DNA from 2 places in the Bacillus sp. SORGH_AS_0510 genome. Region 2 is predicted to be linked to the other one. Evidence: a T-box and tRNA genes for the amino acid it is inferred to sense, from the RefSeq annotation. Region 2 holds a T-box; the other holds one or more tRNA genes.
What was found. A T-box is a leader RNA that pairs with one kind of tRNA and senses whether it is charged. The one in region 2 lies ahead of QE429_RS08680 (valine--tRNA ligase), so its partner is inferred to be a tRNA-Val.
Positions count from the first base shown of each region.

Region 1: it encodes a tRNA-Val, which carries the amino acid that the T-box ahead of QE429_RS08680 (valine--tRNA ligase) is inferred to sense. The anticodon was not compared.

Region 1 covers NZ_JAUTAU010000001.1:140,766-155,438, forward strand. Annotated here, with positions in the region: rRNA gene QE429_RS00815 (16S ribosomal RNA) at 1-250, opposite strand, end outside; tRNA gene QE429_RS00820 (tRNA-Ala) at 410-485, opposite strand; tRNA gene QE429_RS00825 (tRNA-Pro) at 498-574, opposite strand; tRNA gene QE429_RS00830 (tRNA-Arg) at 582-658, opposite strand; tRNA gene QE429_RS00835 (tRNA-Leu) at 672-760, opposite strand; tRNA gene QE429_RS00840 (tRNA-Gly) at 766-840, opposite strand; tRNA gene QE429_RS00845 (tRNA-Leu) at 855-939, opposite strand; tRNA gene QE429_RS00850 (tRNA-Lys) at 955-1,030, opposite strand; tRNA gene QE429_RS00855 (tRNA-Thr) at 1,202-1,277, opposite strand; tRNA gene QE429_RS00860 (tRNA-Val) at 1,449-1,524, opposite strand; rRNA gene rrf (5S ribosomal RNA) at 1,537-1,653, opposite strand; rRNA gene QE429_RS00870 (23S ribosomal RNA) at 1,735-4,670, opposite strand; rRNA gene QE429_RS00875 (16S ribosomal RNA) at 5,022-6,559, opposite strand; gene lysS (lysine--tRNA ligase) at 6,901-8,400, opposite strand; gene dusB (tRNA dihydrouridine synthase DusB) at 8,594-9,595, opposite strand; gene QE429_RS00890 (helix-turn-helix domain-containing protein) at 9,610-9,816, opposite strand; gene folK (2-amino-4-hydroxy-6-hydroxymethyldihydropteridine diphosphokinase) at 9,768-10,295, opposite strand; gene folB (dihydroneopterin aldolase) at 10,295-10,657, opposite strand; gene folP (dihydropteroate synthase) at 10,650-11,429, opposite strand; gene cysK (cysteine synthase A) at 12,023-12,952, opposite strand; gene QE429_RS00915 (peptidyl-prolyl cis-trans isomerase) at 13,110-14,009, opposite strand; gene hslO (Hsp33 family molecular chaperone HslO) at 14,031-14,673, opposite strand, start outside.
Region 2 covers NZ_JAUTAU010000001.1:1,706,918-1,721,590, reverse strand. Annotated here, with positions in the region: gene QE429_RS08680 (valine--tRNA ligase) at 1-1,735, opposite strand, end outside; T-box leader at 1,793-2,031, opposite strand; gene QE429_RS08675 (hypothetical protein) at 2,191-2,382, shown strand; gene ysxE (spore coat protein YsxE) at 2,401-3,438, opposite strand; gene spoVID (stage VI sporulation protein D) at 3,531-4,637, opposite strand; gene QE429_RS08660 (hypothetical protein) at 4,956-5,084, opposite strand; gene hemL (glutamate-1-semialdehyde 2,1-aminomutase) at 5,154-6,440, opposite strand; gene hemB (porphobilinogen synthase) at 6,465-7,445, opposite strand; gene QE429_RS08645 (uroporphyrinogen-III synthase) at 7,446-8,231, opposite strand; gene hemC (hydroxymethylbilane synthase) at 8,228-9,163, opposite strand; gene QE429_RS08635 (cytochrome C assembly family protein) at 9,179-10,012, opposite strand; gene hemA (glutamyl-tRNA reductase) at 10,025-11,368, opposite strand; gene QE429_RS08625 (LiaF transmembrane domain-containing protein) at 11,584-12,072, shown strand; gene yihA (ribosome biogenesis GTP-binding protein YihA/YsxC) at 12,355-12,936, opposite strand; gene lon (endopeptidase La) at 12,933-14,673, opposite strand, start outside.

The sequences.
Region 1 (14,673 bases), 1.6 Mb from region 2:
ACCAACTAGCTAATGCGCCGCGGGCCCATCTGTAAGTGTCAGCCGAAACCGACTTTCAGCTTTCCCTCATGTGAGGAAAAGGATTATCCGGTATTAGCACCGGTTTCCCGGTGTTATCCCAGTCTTACAGGCAGGTTGCCCACGTGTTACTCACCCGTCCGCCGCTAACCACCGAAGTGGTTCGCTCGACTTGCATGTATTAGGCACGCCGCCAGCGTTCGTCCTGAGCCAGGATCAAACTCTCCAAGAAAGTTGATTAGCTCATTTTGTTACGTTGGCTAACTTCATTTAAGAAGTTAAATGTTATTGTTTGTTGACGTTTTTGTTTGTTTAGTTTTCAAAGAACAATTTGTCGTATGTGCGACTTTTATATGTTAACAAATAATAAAATTATTGTCAACATGTTTTTTGGTGGAGCCTAGCGGGATCGAACCGCTGACCTCCTGCGTGCAAAGCAGGCGCTCTCCCAGCTGAGCTAAGGCCCCGTAAAATATGAATGGTCGGGAAGACAGGATTCGAACCTGCGACCCCTTGGTCCCAAACCAAGTGCTCTACCAAGCTGAGCTACTTCCCGTAAAATATGGCGCGCCCGAAAGGAGTCGAACCCATAACCTTCTGATCCGTAGTCAGACGCTCTATCCAATTGAGCTACGGGCGCATATATTTAAAAGTGGTGCCGAGGACCGGAATCGAACCGGTACGGTAGTCACCTACCGCAGGATTTTAAGTCCTGTGCGTCTGCCAGTTCCGCCACCCCGGCACATATGGAGCGGAAGACGGGATTCGAACCCGCGACCCCCACCTTGGCAAGGTGGTGTTCTACCACTGAACTACTTCCGCATATTAAGTTTAAATGGTGCGGGTGAAGGGAGTCGAACCCCCACGCCTTGCGGCGCCAGATCCTAAGTCTGGTGCGTCTGCCAATTCCGCCACACCCGCTAAATTCTTTAAAAATGGTGAGCCATGAAGGACTCGAACCTTCGACCCTCTGATTAAAAGTCAGATGCTCTACCAACTGAGCTAATGGCTCTCGAATTAAGATGATTCACTAATCTTTGATTTGCGACGGATGCCCCCGCCTCAGTAAGCTTATTCAAGTAGCAGCTCGGCGTGTGCCCTGATGCTAAATCATTGAAGCTTATTCGAACGGGCTCTACCAACTGAGCTAATGGCTCGTACAAAGATAAATTCTTAGAAAAAATGGTGCCGGCGAGAGGACTTGAACCCCCAACCTACTGATTACAAGTCAGTTGCTCTACCAATTGAGCTACACCGGCAATAGTTTGGAAAAAATATTAAATTGTACACGTTTTCCTTGTTATCGTCATCCTGTCCTCAGAAAGCTTAATCAAGAAGCAGCTCGGTCAGTATGCTGATGATATTTCAGGAAGCTTATTCGGTCGTGCTCTACCAATTGAGCTACACCGGCAAATAATTTGGAAAATATATGGTGGAGGATGACGGGATCGAACCGCCGACCCTCTGCTTGTAAGGCAGATGCTCTCCCAGCTGAGCTAATCCTCCATATAATAGATAGCCTGGCAACGTCCTACTCTCACAGGGACTTTCGTCCCAACTACCATCGGCGCTGAGAAGCTTAACTTCCGTGTTCGGTATGGGAACGGGTGTGACCTTCTCGCCATAGTTACCAGACTATTTTATTTGAGAGTTCGTTCTCTCAAAACTAGATAATGTAGAAGAAAGTTCAATAAACATTTGAGTTCGCTTTAAAACTTGGTTAAGTCCTCGAACGATTAGTATCAGTCAGCTCCACATGTTACCACGCTTCCACCTCTGACCTATCAACCTGATCATCTTTCAGGGTTCTTACTAGCTTGACGCTATGGGAAATCTCATCTTGAGGGGGGCTTCATGCTTAGATGCTTTCAGCACTTATCCCGTCCGCACATAGCTACCCAGCGATGCCTTTGGCAAGACAACTGGTACACCAGCGGTGCGTCCATCCCGGTCCTCTCGTACTAAGGACAGCTCCTCTCAAATTTCCTGCGCCCACGACGGATAGGGACCGAACTGTCTCACGACGTTCTGAACCCAGCTCGCGTACCGCTTTAATGGGCGAACAGCCCAACCCTTGGGACCGACTACAGCCCCAGGATGCGATGAGCCGACATCGAGGTGCCAAACCTCCCCGTCGATGTGGACTCTTGGGGGAGATAAGCCTGTTATCCCCGGGGTAGCTTTTATCCGTTGAGCGATGGCCCTTCCATGCGGAACCACCGGATCACTAAGCCCGACTTTCGTCCCTGCTCGACTTGTAGGTCTCGCAGTCAAGCTCCCTTGTGCCTTTACACTCTACGAATGATTTCCAACCATTCTGAGGGAACCTTTGGGCGCCTCCGTTACTCTTTAGGAGGCGACCGCCCCAGTCAAACTGCCCACCTGACACTGTCTCCCACCCCGATAAGGGGTGCGGGTTAGAATTTCAATACAGCCAGGGTAGTATCCCACCGACGCCTCCACCGAAGCTAGCGCTCCGGCTTCTACGGCTCCTACCTATCCTGTACAAGCTGTACCAAAATTCAATATCAGGCTACAGTAAAGCTCCACGGGGTCTTTCCGTCCTGTCGCGGGTAACCTGCATCTTCACAGGTACTATAATTTCACCGAGTCTCTCGTTGAGACAGTGCCCAGATCGTTACGCCTTTCGTGCGGGTCGGAACTTACCCGACAAGGAATTTCGCTACCTTAGGACCGTTATAGTTACGGCCGCCGTTTACTGGGGCTTCGATTCAGAGCTTCGCTTGCGCTAACCCCTCCTCTTAACCTTCCAGCACCGGGCAGGCGTCAGCCCCTATACTTCGCCTTGCGGCTTCGCAGAGACCTGTGTTTTTGCTAAACAGTCGCCTGGGCCTATTCACTGCGGCTCTTCGAGGCTATTCACCTCAAAAAGCACCCCTTCTCCCGAAGTTACGGGGTCATTTTGCCGAGTTCCTTAACGAGAGTTCTCTCGCTCACCTTAGGATTCTCTCCTCGCCTACCTGTGTCGGTTTGCGGTACGGGCACCTTTTATCTCGCTAGAGGCTTTTCTTGGCAGTGTGGAATCAGGAACTTCGGTACTAAATTTCCCTCGCTATCACAGCTCAGCCTTTACGGAAAGCGGATTTTCCTACTTTCCAGCCTAACTGCTTAGACGCGCATATCCAACAGCGCGCTTACCCTATCCTCCTGCGTCCCCCCATCACTCAAACGATAAAGAGGTGGTACAGGAATATCAACCTGTTGTCCATCGCCTACGCCTTTCGGCCTCGGCTTAGGTCCCGACTAACCCTGAGCGGACGAGCCTTCCTCAGGAAACCTTAGGCATACGGTGGATGAGATTCTCACTCATCTTTCGCTACTCATACCGGCATTCTCACTTCTAAGCGCTCCACCAGTCCTTACGGTCTAGCTTCAACGCCCTTAGAACGCTCTCCTACCACTGACATCTACGATGTCAATCCACAGCTTCGGTGTTACGTTTAGCCCCGGTACATTTTCGGCGCAGAGTCACTCGACCAGTGAGCTATTACGCACTCTTTAAATGGTGGCTGCTTCTAAGCCAACATCCTGGTTGTCTAAGCAACTCCACATCCTTTTCCACTTAACGTAAACTTTGGGACCTTAGCTGGTGGTCTGGGCTGTTTCCCTTTTGACTACGGATCTTATCACTCGCAGTCTGACTCCCACGGATAAGTCTTTGGCATTCGGAGTTTGTCTGAATTCGGTAACCCGATGAGGGCCCCTAGTCCAAACAGTGCTCTACCTCCAAGACTCTAACAACGTGAGGCTAGCCCTAAAGCTATTTCGGAGAGAACCAGCTATCTCCAAGTTCGATTGGAATTTCTCCGCTACCCACACCTCATCCCCGCACTTTTCAACGTGCGTGGGTTCGGGCCTCCATCCAGTGTTACCTGGACTTCACCCTGGACATGGGTAGATCACCTGGTTTCGGGTCTACGACCACATACTCATTCGCCCTATTCAGACTCGCTTTCGCTGCGGCTCCGTCTCTTCAACTTAACCTTGCATGGGATCGTAACTCGCCGGTTCATTCTACAAAAGGCACGCTATCACCCATTAACGGGCTCTAACTACTTGTAGGCACACGGTTTCAGGAACTATTTCACTCCCCTTCCGGGGTGCTTTTCACCTTTCCCTCACGGTACTGGTTCACTATCGGTCACTAGGGAGTATTTAGCCTTGGGAGATGGTCCTCCCTGCTTCCGACCGGATTTCACGTGTCCGGCCGTACTCAGGATCCACTCAGGAGGGAACGAAGTTTCGACTACAGGGTTTTTACCTTCTCTGACGGGCCTTTCCAGGCCGCTTCATCTACCCCGTTCCTTTGTAACTCCATGTAGAGTGTCCTACAACCCCAAGAGGCAAGCCTCTTGGTTTGGGCTATGTCCCGTTTCGCTCGCCGCTACTCAGGGAATCGCGTTTGCTTTCTCTTCCTCCGGGTACTTAGATGTTTCAGTTCCCCGGGTATGCCTTCAATACCCTATGTATTCAGGTAAAGATACTGTTCCATTACGAACAGTGGGTTTCCCCATTCGGAAATCTCTGGATCAAAGCTTACTTACAGCTCCCCAAAGCATATCGGTGTTAGTCCCGTCCTTCATCGGCTCCTAGTGCCAAGGCATTCACCGTGCGCCCTTTCTAACTTAACCTAAAAGGTTTATTACTCTATATATAATAGAGAGAAAACTAAAATGGCGATTACTCGATGTTTCTTGACTTTCTTCTTTACGATTATCTAGTTTTCAAAGAACGAGGCTACTGACTTCAATCACATCATGATTGAGCATCAGAGCTTTTGCATCATGCTGCCTTGCGACGAGCTGAAGAGTTACCTCTTCGAATACGCTATGGCGCAGGAGCAAAGCAAATATTAGAACGTTTAAATCTAGTTGTAAAAGACCAACTAGTCAGAGAGAAATTGCACTCTCAAAACTAAACAAACAGAAAACAATCAAACAAACATGTTTTGTCTGGCTCATAGGTCCAGCTTATATCCTTAGAAAGGAGGTGATCCAGCCGCACCTTCCGATACGGCTACCTTGTTACGACTTCACCCCAATCATCTGTCCCACCTTAGGCGGCTGGCTCCTTACGGTTACCCCACCGACTTCGGGTGTTACAAACTCTCGTGGTGTGACGGGCGGTGTGTACAAGGCCCGGGAACGTATTCACCGCGGCATGATGATCCGCGATTACTAGCGATTCCGGCTTCATGTAGGCGAGTTGCAGCCTACAATCCGAACTGAGAATGGTTTTATGGGATTGGCTAAACCTCGCGGTCTTGCAGCCCTTTGTACCATCCATTGTAGCACGTGTGTAGCCCAGGTCATAAGGGGCATGATGATTTGACGTCATCCCCACCTTCCTCCGGTTTGTCACCGGCAGTCACCTTAGAGTGCCCAACTGAATGCTGGCAACTAAGATCAAGGGTTGCGCTCGTTGCGGGACTTAACCCAACATCTCACGACACGAGCTGACGACAACCATGCACCACCTGTCACTCTGTCCCCCGAAGGGGAAAGTCCTATCTCTAGGAGTGTCAGAGGATGTCAAGACCTGGTAAGGTTCTTCGCGTTGCTTCGAATTAAACCACATGCTCCACCGCTTGTGCGGGCCCCCGTCAATTCCTTTGAGTTTCAGCCTTGCGGCCGTACTCCCCAGGCGGAGTGCTTAATGCGTTAGCTGCAGCACTAAGGGGCGGAAACCCCCTAACACTTAGCACTCATCGTTTACGGCGTGGACTACCAGGGTATCTAATCCTGTTTGCTCCCCACGCTTTCGCGCCTCAGCGTCAGTTACAGACCAGAAAGCCGCCTTCGCCACTGGTGTTCCTCCACATCTCTACGCATTTCACCGCTACACGTGGAATTCCGCTTTCCTCTTCTGCACTCAAGTCCCCCAGTTTCCAATGACCCTCCACGGTTGAGCCGTGGGCTTTCACATCAGACTTAAAGGACCGCCTGCGCGCGCTTTACGCCCAATAATTCCGGACAACGCTTGCCACCTACGTATTACCGCGGCTGCTGGCACGTAGTTAGCCGTGGCTTTCTGGTTAGGTACCGTCAAGGTACCGGCAGTTACTCCGGTACTTGTTCTTCCCTAACAACAGAGCTTTACGACCCGAAGGCCTTCATCGCTCACGCGGCGTTGCTCCATCAGACTTTCGTCCATTGTGGAAGATTCCCTACTGCTGCCTCCCGTAGGAGTCTGGGCCGTGTCTCAGTCCCAGTGTGGCCGATCACCCTCTCAGGTCGGCTACGCATCGTCGCCTTGGTGAGCCGTTACCTCACCAACTAGCTAATGCGCCGCGGGCCCATCTGTAAGTGTCAGCCGAAACCGACTTTCAGCTTTCCCTCATGTGAGGAAAAGGATTATCCGGTATTAGCACCGGTTTCCCGGTGTTATCCCAGTCTTACAGGCAGGTTGCCCACGTGTTACTCACCCGTCCGCCGCTAACCACCGAAGTGGTTCGCTCGACTTGCATGTATTAGGCACGCCGCCAGCGTTCGTCCTGAGCCAGGATCAAACTCTCCAAGAAAGTTGATTAGCTCATTTTGTTACGTTGGCTAACTTCATTTAAGAAGTTAAATGTTATTGTTTGTTGACGTTTTTGTTTGTTTAGTTTTCAAAGAACAATCTCACCGTCGCCCAAAAGCGACTTTATTATCTTACCAAGTTATCAACCGAAAGTCAATAACTTTTTTAATTTCTTTTTTCTTGCTGTGTTACTGTCTCGCAGCAACAGATATTAATATACCACCATTATCACTAGGGCGCAATAGCCTTTTTCGCTTTTATTCTTATTTATCTAAAGTAAAAATATTCATACTAATGATACAAAAGAAAAGTGCCGGTTTTACCCGACACTTTTTCAAAAAATTAACGATGACGCATTAATGGGAATAGTAGGACGTCGCGAATAGATGGTGAGTTGGTTAACAACATTACTAGGCGGTCAATACCGATTCCTAGTCCACCTGTTGGCGGCATTCCATATTCTAATGCTTCGACGAAGTCGTCATCCATCATATGGGCTTCGTCGTTTCCTTGTTCACGTTCTTTTAATTGTGCTTCAAAGCGTTCTCTTTGATCAATTGGATCATTTAGTTCTGTGAAGGCATTCGCATGCTCACGAGCTACAATAAACAATTCAAAACGATCTGTGAAGCGAGGATCTTCCTCATTCTTTTTCGCTAATGGCGAAATTTCTACAGGATGACCGTAAATAAATGTAGGTTGAATCAGTTTCTCCTCAACCTTTTGCTCGAAGAACTCATTAACAATATGACCATAAAGCATGTTATCGTTAATCTCTACGCCGTATTCTTTTGCAAGTTGACGTGCCTCTTCAACACTCATTTCTTTCCAGAAGTCTACACCTGTATATTCTTTAATTGCATCTACCATGTGAAGTCTTTTCCACTCTGGTTTAAGATCTACTTCATAGTCTCCATATTGAATAGTCGTAGTTCCTACAACCTCTTCTGCAATATGTGCAATTAGGTTTTCTGTTAAGCTCATGATATCTCTGTAATCTGCATACGCTTCATACAATTCAATCATTGTGAATTCAGGGTTGTGGCGTGTTGACACTCCCTCATTTCTGAATACGCGGCCGATTTCATACACCTTTTCAAGACCACCAACGATAAGGCGCTTTAAGTGAAGCTCAATTGCAATCCTCATAAATAGTGGCATATCTAAAGCATTATGGTGTGTAATGAACGGTCTAGCGGATGCTCCTCCAGCGATAGAGTGCATCATTGGTGTTTCCACCTCTAAATAGCCGTGGCTATCTAAATAACGACGCATCGATTGAATAATACGGCTTCTAGCAATAAATGTCGCCTTGCTCTCTTGGCTCATGATGAGATCCAAGTAACGCTGACGGTAGCGCTGCTCTACATCTTTCAAACCGTGGAATTTGTCTGGAAGTGGACGAAGTGCTTTTGTTAAGAATTCAAAATTCTCAACCTTTACAGAAAGCTCACCGACTTTGGTTTTAAATAGAGTACCCGTTACGCCGATGATATCGCCTAAATCTGCAGAATCGAATATCTTATACGACTCTTCACCAATTGCATCCTGACGAACATACACTTGAATCTGACCAGTTAAATCTTGAATATGGGCAAATCCGGCCTTCCCTTTACCACGCTTCGTCATAATACGGCCTGCCAAAGAAACAGAAACATTCTGGGCTTCAAGCTCTTCCTTCTCTGTTTCACTATATTGATTAATCAATTCCATTGCGCTGTGAGAACGGTCAAAACGCTTACCGAAAGGATCAAGTCCTTGTTCACGCATACTGCTCATTTTTTCGCGTCTGACCCTCAGTTGGTCATTTAATTCTTCCTGACTCAAAGCTATCAACTCCATTTATTTTTTTATTATGTAAAACGCTAAACAAATCCGCGCATTATCACTTTTTTTACATACTATATTATTTTACACAAACTTAAGAATTCAGACATCAAAAAAGTACGTAAATAGAATAAAAACTGCCAGTTATTCTACTGGCAGCTTCATTCTAAACAAAAATAGTATAGAAAAAGAGAGATTCATTGTCAAATTAACCTACGATTAATTGACTTTGTTCCTTTTCTTCCACTTCAGCAACCAAACCGTTAAGAAGGATGACTAGGTCTTCTCTTGTATTGCACTCATTGATAGCATTGCGGACTGTTCCATTTCCGCGAACACCTTTTAAATACCAAGCGGCATGCTTACGCATTTCCCGTACAGCGATATACTCACTCTTAAGTGCAATAAGACGATCTAGGTGCAGGATGCATACATCAATTTTTTCACGCACAGAAGGCTCTGGCATTAATTTACCTGTTTCTAAATATTGAACCGTACGGTAAATCATCCATGGATTTCCTAGAGCTGCTCTGCCAATCATGACGCCATCAACACCAGTTTCATCTAGCATTCTTTTCGCATCCTGTGGTGTTTGCACATCCCCATTACCGATTACCGGAATGTTAACAGATTGTTTAACTTCACGAATGATATCCCAGTTTGCTTTTCCTTCATACATTTGAACACGCGTACGACCGTGAAGGGCAACTGCCTTACCGCCTGCTCTCTCAACAGCCTGGGCGTTTTGAATCGCAAAAATATGCTCGTCGTCCCATCCCATACGCATTTTAACTGTAACTGGTTTTTCTACCTCTGCAACAACAGCAGAAACCATTTCATAGATTTTATTGGGATCTAACAGCCACTTCGCCCCAGCATCACATTTCGTAATTTTCGGAACCGGACAGCCCATATTAATATCGATGATATCTGCATTCGTGTTTTTATCTACGAATTTCGCTGCTTCTACGAGTGTATCTTTTTCACCGCCAAAAATTTGCAAGCTTAGTGGCTTTTCACGCTCGTCAATATAGAGCATATTCATTGTTTTTTCATTTTTTAAAACGATTCCTTTGTCACTAATCATTTCAGCACAAACTAAGCCTGCTCCAAATTCTTTGACCGTCAAACGGAATGCTGAGTTACATACACCGGCCATTGGTGCTAGGACAACAGGATTTTTCATTTCAATATCGCCGATCTTTAACAACTATTACGCCCTCCTTATTCTTTCGGACTTAAATCATCTATAGTTATTTTTAAGGAGTGAGCAATACGCTCTAGTAAATCTTCTGCAGGCAGACGATTTCCTCTTTCAATCTCTCCTAATATTGACACTGATACACCTAGTTCCCTCGAGAAGCCTTCTTGTGTATAACCTTTTAGCTTTCGATAGGCTCGAATACGTCTTCCCCATTTTTCTGCTTCCATATTCGGACTCCTTCTTTATCAGGTATTGCATTTAACCATGCTGTAAGAGGTTTTTCCATTTCTGGAATACTGATGTTTCGATTTGTTTCTAAAAGCGGAATCATAACAAATGCCCGTTCTAGCATTCTCGGATGCGGAACTACTAGTTTCTCTGTTTCAATATTTTCTTGGTTATAAAGGAGAATGTCAAGGTCAATTGTACGTGGGCCCCATCTTACTTCCCTTTTTCTTCCAAGAACTAATTCTGTTTTCAGACAGACATCTAATAGTTCCATTGCACTAAATGCTGTTCGAATCTCGATTACCATGTTTAAAAATAAATCCTGGTCTTCATAACCAACAGGATCTGTTTCATAGATAGAGGAATAATTTACTAACTCTATCTGTGAATAATCTAATAAATGTTTAATTGCACTCATTAGATTCCCATAGCGATCTCCCATATTAGAACCAAGAGCTATAAATGCTGTATTTTCCACTATGATCTACTCCTCATAATTTCAACTGCAACCGACCGGTAGTGACCAGGAATAGGTGGATCTGGTTTAATCACTTTTACCGTTACATCTTGGACTAATGCAAATTGCTCTAATATACTTGAAGCAATTTGCTCGGCAACAGCTTCCACCAACTTATACGGTTTCCCCTCAACAATCTCCTTGCAAACCTGATAGAGTTCACCGTAATTGACAGAGTGCTCCAGTTCATCTGTTTCTCCTGCTTTTCTTAAGTCAACGGATACAGTTAAATCAACCGCAAATCGTTGTCCTAAGCGATTTTCTTCAGGAAATACACCATGGTATCCGTAAAACTCCATTCTGTTGACAAAAATCTTATCCAAGCGCTTCACCCTTTCCCATTAGCACATCCATCATTTTCGCCATTCTGCTCATTTCCTTAATATCATGCACACGAATGATGTGGCAGCCTTTTTGTATTCCGTAACAGATGGTTGCACCTGTACCCTCCATTCTTTCCTCCACAGGGAGGTTTAAGGCTTGTCCAATTAAGGATTTTCTTGATGTTCCTAAAAGAACGGGATAGCCAAGCATCACTAATTTATCTAGATTCTGCATCGTCAACACATTTTGCTGAAAATCTCGTGCAAATCCGATTCCTGGATCAAGAATAATCTTTTCATCTTTGACCCCTGCTTTTTTTACAATCGCAATACTTTCATATAGGTCATTAATGACATCACGCATGAAAACTTGGTAGTTACGATCATGGCGATTGTGCATTAACACAATGGGAGCATCAAATCGAGCTGCCACGTGCGCCATTTGATCATCTGCCTTCGCACCCCAAATATCATTTATAATATGAGCACCAGCTTCAAGGGCTTGTTTGGCAACCTCTGCCTTATAGGTATCAATAGAGATTGGTATTTGGACATGTTGGGATACAGCCTTAATCATAGGGATGACCCGCTCTAGCTCTTCTTCCACGGAAACAGCTGCAAATCCTGGCCGGGTTGATTCTCCACCAATATCTATTATATCCGCACCGTTCGCAACCATCTCTTTTGCACGAAGGATGGCTTTATCAATGTGATTATATTTCCCACCATCCGAAAAGGAATCTGGAGTGACATTTAGAATGCCCATAATCATGGTTTTCTTTGTAAAGTCTAAGGTATAAGGTCCACAATGGATTTGTCCTTGGTGTGCGTTCAACCCAATTCCTCCTAGCTAAAATATTTCACTCCCTTTATCATACATGAAATGACAAATAGTTTCATATTAAAAGAAAAGCGCAAGCGCCTTGGTCAGCCCCGACAGGCAAATGTTCTTCGGCAAGAAAAGTCGCTCTTTGACTTTACTTGCCGAAGGTTATTTGACCGGTGCTGTAACAATCATCGCTTTATCAAACCATGATTGTTACAAGATACTCATAAAAGAATATTCAGGGTGAAAACTGGCTAGGCGCTGGAGCTGGACAATTCCCGAAGTCGAATTTTATATATTCCTATAAAAAAGGCTCTGTTAAACTTGCCTGTTGATTTCCGCTCCAGACGCGAGCGGTTCGTGGGTGTTTCGGCGGGCCTCCTCGACGCAAGCGTCTGCGGGGTTTCCCCTGAACCATACTCCCACAGGAGTCTTCGTGCCTTCCGTTCCAATTAACAGGATGTATAAATCAACACTGTTCTTTAACACAGCTATAAAAAAAGAAGCACTGGCAATTGCCAATGCCTCCTCCTATTTATTTACTCAACATCATATTGATAAAGTGGTGTACTTAAGTAACGCTCACCGTTATCTGGAATGATCGCTAAGACCTTTTTCCCTTTTCCAAGCTTCTTACCCACTTCTAAAGCTGCATGAATAGCTGCACCTGAAGAGATTCCACCCAAAATTCCCTCTTCCTTCGCTGCACGGCGTGATGCTTCAAAAGCTTCTTCTGTTCCAACCTTTATAATCTCATCATAAATATCGGTATTTAACGTATCAGGAACAAATCCAGCTCCAAGTCCTTGGAGTTTATGCGGGCCTGGTTTTCCACCGGATAATACTGGTGAATCCTGTGGCTCTACCGCATAAATTGTAACCTCTGGGAATTTTTCACGAAGCACACTACCTGCTCCTGAAATGGTTCCACCAGTTCCAATTCCTGAAACGAAAGCATCTAACTGGTCCATTTGTTCAGCAATCTCTTTACCTGTTGTTCTTCTGTGAACTTCAGGATTTGCTTCATTCTTAAATTGCTGTGGTAAGAAGTAACCATGCTCCTTTACAAGTTCCTCCGCCTTAGCAATTGCCCCTTTCATTCCTTCTGGACCAGGGGTTAATACTAATTCTGCACCATAAGCGCGAAGCAAGTTGCGTCTTTCTAAACTCATGGTTTCGGGCATAACAAAAACTGCTTTGTATCCCTTTGCTGCAGCAATCATCGCAAGTCCGATTCCAGTGTTTCCGCTAGTAGGTTCAATGATTGTATCTACTCCAGGCTTGATTAAGCCTTTTTCCTCTGCTGCTTCAATCATTGCTAATGCGATTCGATCCTTTACACTGCTGCCCGGATTAAAATATTCCAGCTTTAAGTAAACCTCAGCGCTATTTTCATCTACTAATCTGTTTAATTTTACAATAGGAGTTTGGCCGACTAATTCGGCAACTGAATTTGCAACACGAACCATATTGGCACCTCTATTCCGAGTATTTTTATTGGATTTATCACAAATTTACCAGTTTTATACTTGTTTTGTCAATCGTTTTAACTCACTAAAATAATTAAATTTTCCGCAAATTTCGTAAAAGAAAAACACAGAAGTTCCCCTGTGTTTTTTCTTCTTCTTAATCTTTGTTTTTATCTTTGCCGTAGAACCATTCTACCCCAGCTTCGTCCCAAAATGTTGAAGCGTTTGCAGGGGTTTTCATTTGCTCAAGGGCAATTTGTCTGCGTATTTGTTCTTTCACTTCATCAAAGGAATAGCTTTTGCCGTTTAGCTTTCCTTCAAGCTTTATTAGGGCATATCCGTCTTCAACCTTTAACGGTTTGCTATATGCTCCCTTTTTCAGCCTTTTAGCCGTTTCGATATATTTTTTTGGATAGCGTTCATCCTCTTCCGTAATATATCCGATATCTCCGCCTTCATTAGCCGAGAATTCCTCAATCGAACGCTCCATGGCCAATGCGGAAAAACTAGACCCATGTGCTAGCTCTTTCGATGCTTTTGTTGCTTCATTTTTTGTTTTCACAATAATATGTGATAGATGATAAGCAGTAGGAACCTTGAAAACACTTTTGTTTTCCGCATAGTACCTTCTCAACTCTTTCGTCGATACTGCCACATCTCTTGTTAAAAGCTCTTCTAACAGAAGGGTGTTACGTATTTCTTCTTTCCACTTTTTCTCGCTCGCATGATTCTTTTGACTAAGTGGATCCACAGTCGTTTGGAGCATTCTAAATTCACGCTCAACCTCTTGATCTGAGATTTTTATTTTGTACTTAGCTGCGGTCTCTGTTACAACCTTCTGATCAATCATTTCCTTTAAAACATCTTTTCCATATTTGGCTTCTAATTCATTTAGCCAATCTTGCCTAGAAATCTCCGTTTTCCCTATTGTTGCAACGCTTTCCTCGCTCATCGCTGCCCCGCTTGCTTCTTTTACTCTTGACTGATAAAAAGCAATCGTTAGGACATTCACCAAAATAAGGGCAGCAATTACCATCCAAAGCTGCTTCTTCCCCAATTTCTTTCCCCCTAGGAATGCTTATTTCGCTTCCTGTTTCATTTCTTCTAATTCTTCTTTAGTAAAAAGATATTTCTCGTTACAGAAGTGACAATGAGCTTCCGCTTGTCCGTCTTCCTCAATCATAGCATCAATTTCAGCTTTCCCTAATCCAATGATCGCATTGGCAAAACGATCCTTCGAGCAGTTACACGCGAATTGTACAGGCATCTTTTCTAATATCTTTACCTGTTCTTTCCCGAATAACTCAGCTAAAATCTCCTCAGGTGTTAACCCTTGCTCGATTAGTTTAGAAACAGGCGGAATGGTTTTTAAGCGTTCCTCTACCTGTGAAATCACAGATTCAGGAGTTCCAGGCATCAATTGAAAAATAAACCCTCCCGCTGCTAAAATGGTATCGTCCGGATTAACCAGCACACCCACGCCTACAGAAGATGGCACCTGTTCAGATGTTGCAAAATAATAGGTAAAATCCTCACCCAATTCTCCAGATACAAGCGGAACCTGCCCAGAGAAGAAATCGCGTAAACCAATATCCTTTACTACCGCTAACATCCCATCCGTTCCAACCGCGCGGCGGACATCCAGCTTACCGTGCTCATTGGATTCAAAGTCAACTTCCGGATTGGTTACATAGCCACGAACCTCTCCTTTAGCATTACTG
Region 2 (14,673 bases):
TTTTATTCGCAAAGTTCCAAGTTGCCTCTACCTTTTCGGTGCTGTAGCGTAAGTCCTGACCTGGTGACGATCCTGTTGATAGGAAGTATCGTAAGGAGTCTGCCCCGTATTGATCAATCACATCCATTGGATCGACACCGTTTCCAAGCGATTTACTCATTTTGCGACCTTGTTCATCCCGAACCAAACCGTGGATCAGAACATCTTTGAATGGACGCTCGCCAGTGAATTCAATACTTTGGAAAATCATTCTGGATACCCAGAAGAAAATGATATCGTAACCCGTTACAAGAACGTCTGTTGGGAAGTAGCGTTTGAAATCGGCGGCTTCCTTGTTAGGCCAACCCATGGTTGAGAACGGCCATAATGCTGAACTGAACCAAGTATCAAGTACGTCTTTATCCTGCTCCCAGTTCTCTGCGTCTGCTGGTGCTTCATGACCTACAAAAACTTCTCCTGTTTCCTTGTGGTACCAAGCTGGAATACGGTGTCCCCACCAGAGCTGACGTGAAATACACCAGTCGCGGATATTTTCCATCCAACGTAGATACGTTTTTTCAAAACGGTCAGGAACGAAGTTTACTTTATTTTCTTTCTCTTGTAGGGCTATCGCTTCATTAGCGAGCGGCTGCATTTTTACAAACCATTGTGTAGAAAGATATGGTTCAACTACTGCACCACTACGCTCAGAGTGACCAACGGAATGAAGATGCTCTTCAATTTTGAAAAGAACGCCTTGTTCTTGAAGGTCTTTCACGATTTGCTTACGGCATTCGAAGCGATCCATGCCTTTATATTTTCCTGCTTTGTCATTCATAGAACCGTCTTCGTTCATCACAAGTATACGCTCAAGATTGTGACGGTTCCCTAGTTCGAAATCGTTCGGGTCATGTGCAGGTGTAATTTTTACTGCCCCAGAACCGAAGTCCATATCTACATAATCGTCTGCAACAATTGGAATTTCACGGCCAACGATTGGCAGAATGACTGTTTTTCCAATCAAATGCTTGTAGCGATCGTCTTCCGGATGTACCGCAACCGCTGTATCACCAAGCATGGTTTCTGGACGTGTAGTTGCAACCTCGATCGAGCCAGAACCATCTGCTAATGGATATTTCATATGGTAAAAGGCACCCTGAACATCTTTGTAGATAACTTCAATGTCAGATAGGGCTGTTTTTGTTGAAGGGTCCCAGTTAATGATATATTCGCCGCGATAGATTAGGCCTTTATTATAAAGGGTAACGAATACTTCGCGAACCGCATCTGATAAGCCTTCATCTAATGTGAAACGCTCACGGCTGTAATCAAGACCTAAGCCAAGCTTTGACCATTGCTGACGGATGTGTGAAGCATATTCTTCCTTCCACTTCCATGTCTCTTCAACAAACTTTTCACGGCCTAAATCGTAACGGCTCTTGCCTTCACTGCGCAGTTTCTGTTCTACCTTTGCCTGTGTGGCAATTCCGGCATGGTCCATACCAGGAAGCCAAAGGACATCATAGCCTTGCATCCGTTTCATTCGTGTAACGATATCTTGAAGGGTTGTATCCCATGCGTGACCTAGGTGAAGCTTTCCTGTTACGTTTGGTGGTGGAATAACAACGGTATACGGTTGTTTTCCCTCATCATCTTTCGCTTCAAAATACTTTCCTTGCAGCCACCAGTCATAACGACCTTTTTCTATTGTCTGTGGATCGTACTTCGTTGGCATTGTTAATCCTTTTGTTTCCATGTTACTTCCTCCTTCTTGTAATCCTTTCCACTGAAAAACAAAAAACCCCAATCGTCATAAAAGGACGAATGGAGTTTGCTTCGCGGTACCACCTTTTTTCCAATCCATAAAAAACTGGATTGGCACTTAACGGGATAACGGATTTCATCCGTCTTCAACTAATAGGATCATTGAATCCGTTCGCTAAAGAAGCTCTAGGGCGACCTTCTGATGTTCCTCTTAGGAAATCTTTCAGCTAATGATTTCCCTCTCTAAAAGCAGGATGGCATCGTACTCTTCCCTGTCTATGCTTTGTTTTTTAAATTATATAGTTATACTACCGAAAAAAAGGGTTTGACGTCAATCATGATAACCAATTTTTTTATTTTTTATACTGTATGTATTTAATGGAGAACTTCTATGGGCATTTGGAATATATATAAATAAATGTCAAATCCCAATGGGGAGGTTCTGGGATGAAGAGGAATTTTCATAAGTACAAATACAAACCTTGGTTCATTACGTGCCGAAGGATTGCTGCCCAGTTGATTGTTCCGTTTACTATTTTTCAATTTATCCGGACATTGCTTTTACCAACTATTTTCGATGTATTGCTATTAACCTGTTTTCTTGTCATTGCTGTTTCTATCTATTTTGACATAGTTTAAGGAGCCCATCTTGCAGAGTTATGACTGCTGCTGGGCTCCTTCTTTTGCTTTCTGTGCATTTTCAATTTCCGTCATTTTCATCACAATATACTCCGAATTCTTTAAATGCCAATACTTTTGTTGTAACTGGGTCACATACTTCAATTCATTCTTGGGCTTCTGCTTGCGGTAATAGCTTTCCGCCACCTGAATGATCGGTATCGGAAGGGCTAAATAGCTGAAGAATAATAGCTTCTCATCCGGCTTGTATGGAAAATATTTTAGATAATGATACACCCAGTCAATCGCTGTATCATTCCGCTTCGGTCTCGTATTGATGGCACGAGAAAGATACGGAAGAAGATCATGGATGGGCGAACCATATCGGGCATTCTCAAAGTTAATGAAATAGCCGTACCCGCGATCATCAAATAAGAAATGCTCGGCAGCTAATTTCCCGTGCGTAATCACCATGCGAGCTTTTTCAGTATCCTTTGTGTTTTCGTACCATTCTTCAAACTTTGACTTGGAAAACCTTAGCGCCTGGCTTATTTCGTTGTAATACATGCAATACAACAGTTCAAACGGTGACATGTAGGTCTTTTTTTCACATTGATCGATAAAGCCCTCAAGGAATTCTTGATGTTTTTCCATTTGCTGAATCGTTTTTTCATAATGCTCCGTTCGTTCTTCTTTATTGACCGTTACTTCTTTTGCCGAAAGAGTATGGAGCCTTGCTAATTCGCGAAATAATTGCTGATTGGTAGTTTCACGGTTACTTGTTACATCATTAGACATCCAGGGCATCAGATAATACAATTCATTCTCGTGAAGCACGGCATACCTGCCGTCCATCGTCGGATAAATTGGCACGATTCGATTAAACCCTTTTTGATAAAGTAGATGCACATGACGAATGAAATCCGTCCCAATAGCAGGATTGATTTTCTTTAAGGCAAATGTCCCTTTATGGGAGTAAATTTTTTGAACCGTCCCATAATCCTCAACAAAATGAGGTTCAATATAATAGTTTTGTAAAATCGGTGCCAGTTGTTGTACTAGATTGGTCTCATTCATTTGAATTCGCCCTTCTTTCAATGAAAAAGCCGAATTAGCTTTTAAAAGAAGCTGAGCAGGTCAAAGAAAACCCGCTCACCTTTTGTGAATCATTATCTACTTACAAATGCACTTGGGATGTATAAGACCTGCCCCTCGTACACATCTTGATTGAGTTCTAGATTGTTAACGCGCAATAGATTTTGTACCGTTACATCATAACGATCTGCAAGGGTATTTACGGTATCGCCTTTTTGTACAATACAAACTCTTAATTTCGCTTGGTCAGAGGCTTCGTCTTTCCTTGCAAAAAATTCCGTGAGCGTCATACTCTTCTTCTTGGCTGGCTTTTTCTTTTTCGCCTTCGGTGGTTCATCAGATGAGGATGAAGAAGAGCTTTCTTCTACGTGTACGACTTCCTCTTCGAAGACTACCTCTATTTGTGGTGCTGCCTCTTCATGAACAACCACTACTTCTTCTTCAACTTCAACCGGCTGACTAGGCTCGCTTCTTGCCCAGGCAGGTTCATATTCTTCCTGTTCCTCTGCTGACGGCTGATAGTTGAAAGTTGGAAATCTCGGCACAGCTTCCACACTTTCTTCTTCCTGTTGCTTTCTTGCCTCTGCTTCGAATAAATAGTTGTTCTGGTATGTGCTTTGGACAGCCGCTTGTTCAATGGCTGCTTCTTCTTCCTCTTCTTCTTCTGTTTCGTAACGGTTAAGTATCTCATACTCTGGTTGTTCTTCTTGTTGCTGCTGCTCCGAGCCATATAACCCACTGATGGTCAGCTCAGCAGATAGCTTGAGACAACTGCGCTCTGGCGTTGAATAGTCAAAGGATTCCACGAGAACATCGATGTCATAGATGCTTTGAATCCGATTATTCGGGATGGTGATATCGACTGGGAAACGATGTGAAAACTCACAAGTACCTTCTTCCTCGCGTTCAGCCACCCTCTCGACAAACTTTTGGGACGTTACTTCGTCGTCCCCGCCCTCATTGCTAGATTCGTAACTTTTATATTCGCCGGTAAGCTCCAACGAACCACGTATGGTTACGTACTGATCGTTTTCCTGGATGGTAATATCCGGGTCTAGAGAAATCGATAGAAGTTCCTCGACTTCCTGTCCTTTTCTAAACCACAAAGATTCCTCCAAAGAAAATCGTAGGCACGATTGATTCTCTTGGGACAAAGCGACTCCTCCTTTCGTATCCTTCACGCAAAATCACTATGTCACTTTCACTCTATGAACGAAGGGATTTATTTATGATAAAAACATTATGGTGGAAGGAAAAGAATTAGGGTTATTCTGGTTTGATTCGTTCGTATTCGGTTGCAAACTTGGGTCGATTTTCAGATTCGCTGATAAAAGGTCTGAATTCGCCGATAACATGGGAAAATTCGCTGATAGAGGATTGGAATTCGCTGATAACATGGGAGAATTCGCCGATAAATCAGTTCACCGGTATGACGGAGTGTAATTTCACACCAAAATGTACGCCTTTTTACACAAATTTTGGTATTTATAAAATGAATTTTAATTGATTGGCTCAAAATTAAACGTGATTGGCTGATTTTTATTAGTGATTGGCTGATTTTCGATGGAGATTGGCTGATTTTCGATGGAGATTGGCTCATTTTTCGAGGATATTGGATATTTTTCCATATTTTACCAACCAATACACCCACCCCACAAAAAAAGCACCCACCAAAATTCAGGTGAGTGCTCCAAATTTTATTTAAGCTTCGAAAAAGCAACTTCCGCTGCTTGAATTGTCTTCTCGATATCTTCATCCGTGTGGGCAGTCGATAAGAATAATCCCTCGAATTGAGAAGGTGGTAAAAAGATACCCTGCTCCGCCATTTCACGGTAGTATTCAGCAAAGAAATCTAAATTAGATGTTTTTGCTTTTTCAAAATTAACAACCTCTTCATTGGTAAAGAAGAAACCAATCATGGAACCAGCGCGGTTGAATGTGATTGGAATATCATATTTTTCCGCAGCTGCCTTAAAGCCTTTTTCTAGAAGATCACCCTTGCGGATAAACTCTTCATAATGTTCTGGAGTTAATTGGCTCAAGGTTTCATATCCGGCTGTCATGGCAAGCGGGTTACCTGAAAGAGTTCCTGCTTGATAAATTGGCCCGCTTGGAGCGATTTGGCGCATGATTTCGGCTTTACCACCGTATGCTCCTACTGGAAGTCCGCCACCGATTACTTTTCCAAGACACGTAATATCAGGTGTTACATTAAAGAATCCTTGTGCACAGTTGTAGCCCACGCGGAAACCGGTCATAACCTCGTCAAAGATAAGCAATGCCCCGTTAGTTGAAGTAATCTCGCGCAGCCCTTCCAAGAAGCCTGGAAGTGGAGGAACAAGACCCATATTTCCAGCCACAGGTTCAACAATGATACACGCGATATCATCACCGAATTGTTCAAACGCATATCTTACGCCTTCAAGGTCGTTATAGGCCACGGTAATCGTATTTGATGCCACACCTTGTGGAACTCCAGGGCTGTCCGGAAGACCTAGCGTAGCCACACCTGAACCCGCTTTAATTAAAAGAGAATCCCCGTGACCGTGGTAACAGCCTTCAAATTTTAAAATCTTATTACGGCCTGTATAGCCTCTTGCTAAACGAAGAGCACTCATCGTTGCTTCTGTACCGGAAGATACCATGCGAACGACTTCGATCGATGGAACACGTTCAATTACAAGCTTTGCCAGCTCATTTTCCATCAAGGTAGGAGCACCATAGCTTGTGCCAAGCTCCACTACCTTTTTCATCGCTTCTACAACACGGTCATTGGTATGACCAAGAATCAGTGGTCCCCATGAAAGAACATAGTCGATGTATTCATTGCCATCGATATCATAAATCTTAGACCCTTTTCCTCTTTCCATAAAAATCGGGTCCATATTTACTGATTTAAATGCACGAACCGGGCTGTTTACGCCGCCGGGCATCAGGTTTTGGGCTTCTTTAAATGCTTCAATCGAATTAGTATACGAGCGCATCCTTTTCCCTCTTTTCAAAAATGATTATTGGTCTTCTTTTAACCAGCGAATCGCATCTTTTGCTGCATAGGTGATGATCAAGTCTGCACCCGCGCGCTTCATCCCCATCAACATTTCAAGCACTGTGTTCTTCTCGTCAATCCAGCCGTTAGCAGAAGCGGCCTTAATCATGGAGTATTCACCGCTTACGTTATAAATAACGATAGGCAGGTTAAAGGTATTTTTCATATCACGAACAATATCAAGGTATGGCATACCTGGCTTAACAATTAAGAAATCCGCACCCTCTGCCACATCTGATTCCGCTTCTCTGAATGCTTCCATGCGGTTTGCAGGATCCATTTGATAGGTTTTACGGTCACCGAATTGTGGTGCACCTTCTGCTGCTTCACGGAATGGTCCGTAGAATGCAGAAGCATATTTCACGGCATAAGACATAATTGGAATCTCTGTAAAACCAGCTTCATCAAGACCCGCACGGATCGCAGCCACAAAGCCATCCATCATGTTAGATGGCGCAATAATGTCAGCCCCTGCTTGAGCTTGTGCAATAGCTGTTTTTACAAGAAGATCTAATGACTCATCGTTTAGAATCTTCTCGCCTTCCACAACACCACAGTGTCCATGGCTTGTGTATTCGCATAAACAAGTATCTGCTACAACGATGATTTCTGGGAAATGCTCTTTAATATAACGTGTTGCTACCTGAACGATCCCGTGGTCATGGTAGGCTTGTTCACCACAAGCATCCTTAGTCGCTGGAATACCGAATAATAGAACAGACTTAATACCGTGTGCCACGATATCTTCCATTTCTGCATGAAGATGATCGATTGATACCTGGAATACACCCGGCATTGACGACACTTCGTTGCGAATGTTTTCCCCTTCATAAATAAACAGCGGATAAATAAAGTCCTCCGCCTTCAGATGATTTTCTCTAACAAGCGCGCGCATGCTGGCACTAGAACGCAGGCGGCGGTGACGTTTGAATTGAAGTTCCATTTATGTTTCCTCCCTATCTAAGTAAGCAATTGTGCTTTTTATCATGTCTTTAACGGTATATTCTTGTGGCGAAGCATGAACAGGCAGTCCGTATTCCGCCAGCTTTTTTTCTGTTACCGGTCCAATACAACCAATAACACACTTTTTCAGCTGTTGCTCGAGTCCGTACGTGTTAACTACCTCCATCAAATGGTCCACTGTAGAAGGACTAGTAAACAGCAAAATATCCAACTGTTCAACTGCTAACATTCTAGCCAATTTTTCTCGGCTTTCATCGGGCAGATATGTTTCGTAAATAACAATTTCATCCACTACAGCACCGACTTCTGTCAAAGCCTGCGAAATGTATTCCCGCGCAAGATTTCCTTTTGGTAGCAAAACCCGCATACCATGTTGGATATAGGGCTGAAACTCCTCCACAAACACCTCTGCTACATATGCAGATGGGATAAATGCAGGAGTCAATCCTTTTTCCATTAAAACCTCTGCCGTCTTTTTACCAATCACAGCGATTTTCGGAAAAGCTTCGCCTATCATTTCTTTTTTGTAAAAAGAAAAAAAGGTTTCAACCGTTACATTGCTCGTAAAAATAATCCAGTCATATGTATCAAGGGCCTTCAAGGAGTCTTGAAAGCGATCGATTTGTTCAACGGGTCGAAAGGCAATAAGAGGGATTTCAATAGGAATCCCTCCTTCTCTTTCCACAAGCTGTGAAAAGGATCTTGCATGGCTCTCCCCTCTTGGAACAAGAACCTTTTTATCAAGCAGGGGCAACGATTGGATCATCGACCTTCAAGCTCCCGTTTTACCTTTTCAATCAGGTCCTTGGCTCCTTTTTCAATTAATAAGTCAGCAGCCTGCACACCAAGCTCTTCCGGATTTTGGCCTCTTAGTTCCTCTTTGTAGATCTCTTGACCCTCTGGAGAAGCAACGAGTACATTCAACACGACTTCGTCATTTTCATCCACACGGGCAAAGCCGGCAATTGGCACCTGGCAGCCACCCTCCATTTTTTGCAGGAAGGCACGTTCTGCACGGACCGCTCTTTCTGTTTTCTTACAAGTGAATTTTTCAAATAGTTCTAGTAATTCCTTATCATCCTCACGGCATTCAATAGATAATGCTCCTTGGCCGACAGCCGGAATACAAATATCTGCATCAATAAATTCAGTTACAACGTCTGTTGCCCATCCAAGACGGGAAAGCCCAGCGGCTGCTAATATGATGGCATCATATTCTTCTTCCTTTAATTTTGCTAGTCTAGTATCGACATTTCCGCGAATCCATTTAATCTCTAAGTCAGGACGTTGAGCTAATATTTGAGCACTGCGGCGAAGGCTGCTCGTACCCACAATGGCACCCGGCTTTAAATCTTTCAATTTCACATGATCTCTCGAAATCAGAGCATCACGGTGGTCTTCACGGAAAGGAATACAGCCGATTGTAAGACCCTCAGGTAATACAGCTGGCATGTCTTTCATACTATGAACGGCCATATCAATCTCTTTATCAAGCATAGCTTGCTCTATTTCCTTAACGAATAACCCTTTGCCACCCACTTTTGAAAGTTGAACATCAAGGATTTTATCGCCTTTGGTTACGATTTCTTTTACTTCAAACTCAAAGCGGGGATCCAGCTTCTTCAGCTGTTCAATCACCCAATTGGTTTGAGTTAATGCCAATTTGCTCCGTCTAGAACCTACAATAATTTTTCTCATGACTGCCTCCTAGGATTATGAATACCATAAATGGAAAGATGATAATCGACCAAATAAGAAAAAGTTAATTAATACTATTAAAAAAGAAGCGGTATTCCAAATGGCTAATTTCCTGCCAGATAGATTTTTTCCGATCCGGAGATATAAATAAATGCTGTAAGCTGTAAGCAATAAAAACGACCCAATAATTTTCATATCATACCACGGCATTCCAGGTACCTTTAGAAAGGCCCACTGTAAGCCTAAAATTAGACTAAGGAGTAGCATCGGGACACCAATGACAGCTGTTATGTAAGATGACCTTTCGAGTTTATCTAAATCTGCCAGCCTTACTAGCCGAGTTCCCCACTTTTTTTGTTTCAATAAATCGTATTGAAGCAGGTAAAGGGCTGAAAAGACAAACGAAAGTGAAAAGGCCCCATACGAAAGAATCGCCATTGTTATATGGATTAATAGTAGTTCCGACACCAACTGTTTTGCCATGATCTGTGAATGATATTGCATCGGTGCAAAAGTATGGATGGCCATAACGGTAAAGCCAAGGATATTGGTAAAAAAGACGATAAAATCGACTCGTAGTAAGTGATTAATCACAATTGACAATGTTACTAATACCCAGGCATAAAAATAGAGTCCCTCAAAAATAGTTAATACAGGGAACCTTCCTGTTTTCGTCATATAGAAAAATAGGAAGACCGTTTGTAAAACCCATACAAATGCAAGTAACCAGAAGGCAATTCGGTTCGCCTTCCGGTTATGGTGAATGAAATCAAAGAAATATAACAACACACTGAAGGCATATAGAACAACCGTTAATTCATGAAGCCTTGTCATAAAGACGTCAAACATAGAATGTACCCCTTATGACTGAAAGGAAGCCTGCGGTCTAAGAACCGGTGATGGGGTAACTTCGGCTGCTCTCGAATGTTGTTCTTCAACAAGCTCTTCAATATTAAATATTTTCATAAACAAGTCCATTGCCTGTTCGGCATCTGGTCTTGCAGCCAATTCCTTCGCTTGTAGAATCGGATCCTTTAAAAGCTGATTGATAATGCTCTTTGTATGTTTATTAAGTACTTTAAGGTCACGATCGGATAGATTCGGCAATTTTCTTTCTAGACTTTCCATTGTCTCAGCTTGGATGGCTAACGCTTTTTCACGCAGTGCCGAGATGACAGGTACTACACCAAGCATTCCTAACCACTGTTTGAAATCCACAATTTCTTTTTCAATCATCAGTCTAATTTTTGCCGCTGCCTTTTGACGCTCCTGAAGGTTTGCCTCTACAATGCCTTCTAAATCATCGATATCATATAAAAAGACATTCTCAAGTTCTGAAATTCTTGGGTCTAAATCGCGCGGTACAGCAATATCTACCATGAACAATGGCTTGCCCTTGCGCTTTTTCTCTACCTTAGCCATCATTTCTTTCGTGATGACAAAGTCTTTTGCACCTGTTGAGCTGATTAAGATATCCGCTTCAATCAGTGCCTGCTGTAAGTCTGCTAAGGTCTTAGCTTCCCCATTAAAGCGGCTGGCAAGGGATTTCGCTTTATCGAACGTACGATTAATAACCGTTACTTTTTTAACCCCGTTCCCGTGCAGGTTCTGGGCTGCTAATTCACCCATTTTCCCTGCTCCAAAAATCAATACATGCTTGTTGGCAAGGGAACCGAAGATTTTCTTTGCCAATTCCACGGCAGCATAACTGACAGAAACGGCATTTGCACCGATATCTGTTTCTGAATGACCTCTTTTTGCCAACGTAACTGCTTGTTTGAACAAGTGATTGAATACAGAACCGGTCGTTTCCTCTTGTTGTGCCAGCATGAAGCTCGTACGAACCTGACCAAGAATTTGTGTTTCCCCTAGTACCATGGAGTTCAATCCACAAGTCACGTTAAACAAATGCTCGACGGCTCCATCGTCTTCATAAATAAATAAGAATGGAGAGAATTCTGCTTGTTCCAAGCCGAACCATTCAGACAGAAATTCTTTTATATAATAACGGCCTGTATGAAGCTGATCAACGACCGCATAAATCTCCGTACGATTACACGTTGACAAGATAATGTTTTCTAGGATGCTTTTCTTGGTGTTTAACTTTTTAATGGCATCCACAAGTTCGGTTTCATTAAATGTTAACCGCTCACGGATTTCTACAGGGGCAGTTTTATAGTTAAGGCCGATTACTAAAATATGCATTTGGTTAGTACACCCCCACTTAATAGTACATTAACAGTAATAACTAGTTTGATTATATCACGAGCAAATTCGACTTTTGCTCCGAAAATGTGAACAGAAAATGAAACTATATGTTATGATAAAAAAATAATAGGACTAATTTTTTACTTCCTTAAGTACAGTATCAAAAAAATAGAATAGATTCAAGTGAACCTTATTGGAAGTGGTGTTTTTTAATGAAAAATCAGCGTATTTTTCCTGGGATTATTCTAATTGGTTTTGGAGCTTACTTTTTATTGCAGCAAACAGGCATAACTATTTTTCAACAATTTTATACATGGCCTACCTTGCTGTTAATTGTAGGAATTGCTTTTTTAGGTCAAGGCTATTCAGCGAAGGAGTATGAATCGATTCTTCCTGGTGTGATTATGAGTGGTTTTGGGCTCCATTTTCATCTCGTCGGTCATGTGTCCTTTTGGCCAAGCCATACGATTGGTATGCTCATTCTCATAATTTCAATTGGTTTTTTCCTCCGATTTCAAAAAACAAATACAGGCTTGTTTCAAGCTTTCCTTTTTCTCATTTTAGCTGTATTGCTGCTATTTTATGATAAAATTGCCGGCTACTTTGGCTTATTACAAAATGGCATGAGCTTCATCTGGAAATTTTGGCCCGCTCTGTTAATTGTTGTTGGTATTTATTTTCTACTAAAAAAGAAAAAATAAACAAAGAAAAGCGCAAGCGCCTTAGTCAGCCCTGACAGGCAAATGTTCTTCGGCAAGAAAAGTCGCTCTTTGACTTTACTTGCCGAAGGTTATTTGACCCGAGCTGTAACAATCATCGCTTTATCAAGCCATGATTGTTACAAGATACTCAAGGTAGATTATTCAGGGTGAAAACTGGCTAGGCGCTAGAGCTGGACAATTCTCAAAGATTTCTATACTTTCTTAAAATCCATAAAAAACCGCCTGGTAATATACCTGCCAGGCGGTTTTCTTTGTTTCAATTTACATGTAGCTCTCAAGTATGGACCAAGTCTTGTCTTTTCCTTCTCCGGTTTCAGAAGAGAACACAACAAGATGATCGTTTTTATCAAGCTCTAATGTTTCGCGTGTTACTTTTAAATGTTTTTGCCATTTACCTCTTGGAATTTTATCTGCCTTCGTTGCGATGACAACACACGGGATTTCATAATGTTTTAAGAAATCATACATCATCACATCGTCCGAAGTCGGCGGATGGCGTAAGTCAACGATTAATACGACTGCCCGTAATTGCTCACGAGTGGTAAAATACGTTTCAATCATCTTCCCCCATGCAGCCCTCTCCGTCTTCGACACCTTGGCATATCCGTAACCAGGGACATCAACAAAATGGAGAATTTCATTGATTAGGAAAAAGTTTAACGTTTGTGTTTTACCCGGCTTCGACGAAATCCTCGCTAATCCTTTTCGGTTTAGCATCTTATTTATAAAAGAAGACTTTCCAACGTTTGAACGCCCAGCAAGAGCAAATTCAGGCAAATGGGTTTCTGGATACTGTTCTGGCCTTACTGCACTGATGACAATGTCTGAACTTACTACCTTCATTGTGTATCTCCTTCTAATAGGGCATGCTTTAAAACTTCATCTAGATGGGAGACAGGGACAAATTCTAATTCATTCCTTACACTTTCAGGAATATCCTCGATATCCTTTTCATTATCCTTTGGAAGAATGACTTTTGTCAGACCCGCACGATGAGCACTCAAGGATTTTTCCTTTAAGCCGCCGATTGGAAGCACTCTTCCTCTTAAGGTAATTTCACCTGTCATTCCTACCTCACGTCTAATCGGTTTGCCCGTTAATGCCGAAATAAGCGCGGTAGCCATCGTAATTCCTGCGGAAGGTCCATCCTTCGGAACTGCTCCTTCTGGTACGTGAATATGAATATCATATTTTTCATGGAAATTTTCTTCTATACCAAGTTCGGAGGCCCTCGAACGTACATAACTAAATGCAGCTTGAGCTGATTCCTTCATGACATCACCCAACTTACCTGTTAGCACTAGCTTTCCTTTTCCAGGTGATAACGAAACCTCAATTTGCAGGGTATCGCCTCCAACTGTCGTATAAGCTAAGCCAGTAGCAACTCCTACCTGGTCTTCCGATTCAGCCATTCCATAATGAAATCTTGGTTTTCCTAAAAATTCTTCAAGGTTCTTTTCCGTAACCACTACTCGCTTCTTTTCACCAGAAACAATGATTTTTGCTGTTTTTCTACAAATTGTTGCCATTTGACGTTCCAAGCTTCGAACGCCGGCTTCTCGAGTATAATAACGAACCACTTTAGTAATTGCATCATCACGGACTTGAAGAATTCCTTTTGACAGCCCATTTTCTTTAATTTGCTTTGGCAACAAATGATCTCTACAGATATGAACTTTTTCAATCTCTGTATAACCTGCAATATTAATAATTTCCATTCTGTCTAATAATGGACCTGGAATGGTGGATAAATTATTAGCCGTTGCGATAAACATAACTTTTGATAAATCATAGGTTTCTTCAATGTAATGATCGCTAAAATTATGGTTTTGTTCAGGATCTAAAACTTCAAGCATAGCGGAGGATGGATCTCCACGGAAGTCGCTAGACATTTTATCAATTTCGTCTAGTAAAAAGACAGGGTTAATCGTACCTGCTTTTTTCATCCCTTGGATGATTCGTCCTGGCATCGCACCTACATAGGTTCTTCGATGACCGCGAATTTCAGATTCATCACGCACACCGCCAAGCGATACGCGGACAAAGTTACGATTGAGTGACGTAGCGATAGAACGGGCAAGGCTTGTTTTACCTACTCCTGGAGGTCCTGCCAAACAAAGAATAGGTCCCTTCAAGGAATTAGTCAGTTTCTGCACCGCTAAATACTCCAACACACGCTCCTTGACCTTTTCCAATCCGTAATGGTCTTGATTTAATACTTTTTCTGCACGGCGGATATCAATATCATCCTCTGTCTTTTTCGACCAAGGAATCGTAATCAACCAATCGATATAATTGCGAATCACTGCACTTTCTGCGGAGCTGGATGGAACCTTTTCATAGCGATCAAGTTCCTTTAAAGCAGCCTTTTTCGCATGTTCAGGCATTTCCGCTTCTTCAATCTTTTTCGTCAGCTCGGCAATCTCGCCAGTTTTTCCTTCTTTATCGCCTAATTCTTTTTGAATGGCTTTCATTTGCTCACGCAGGTAGTACTCTTTCTGTGTACGTTCCATTGAGCGCTTGACACGCTGCCCAATCTTCTTTTCCAGATTAAGCACTTCTTTTTCATTATGAATGATA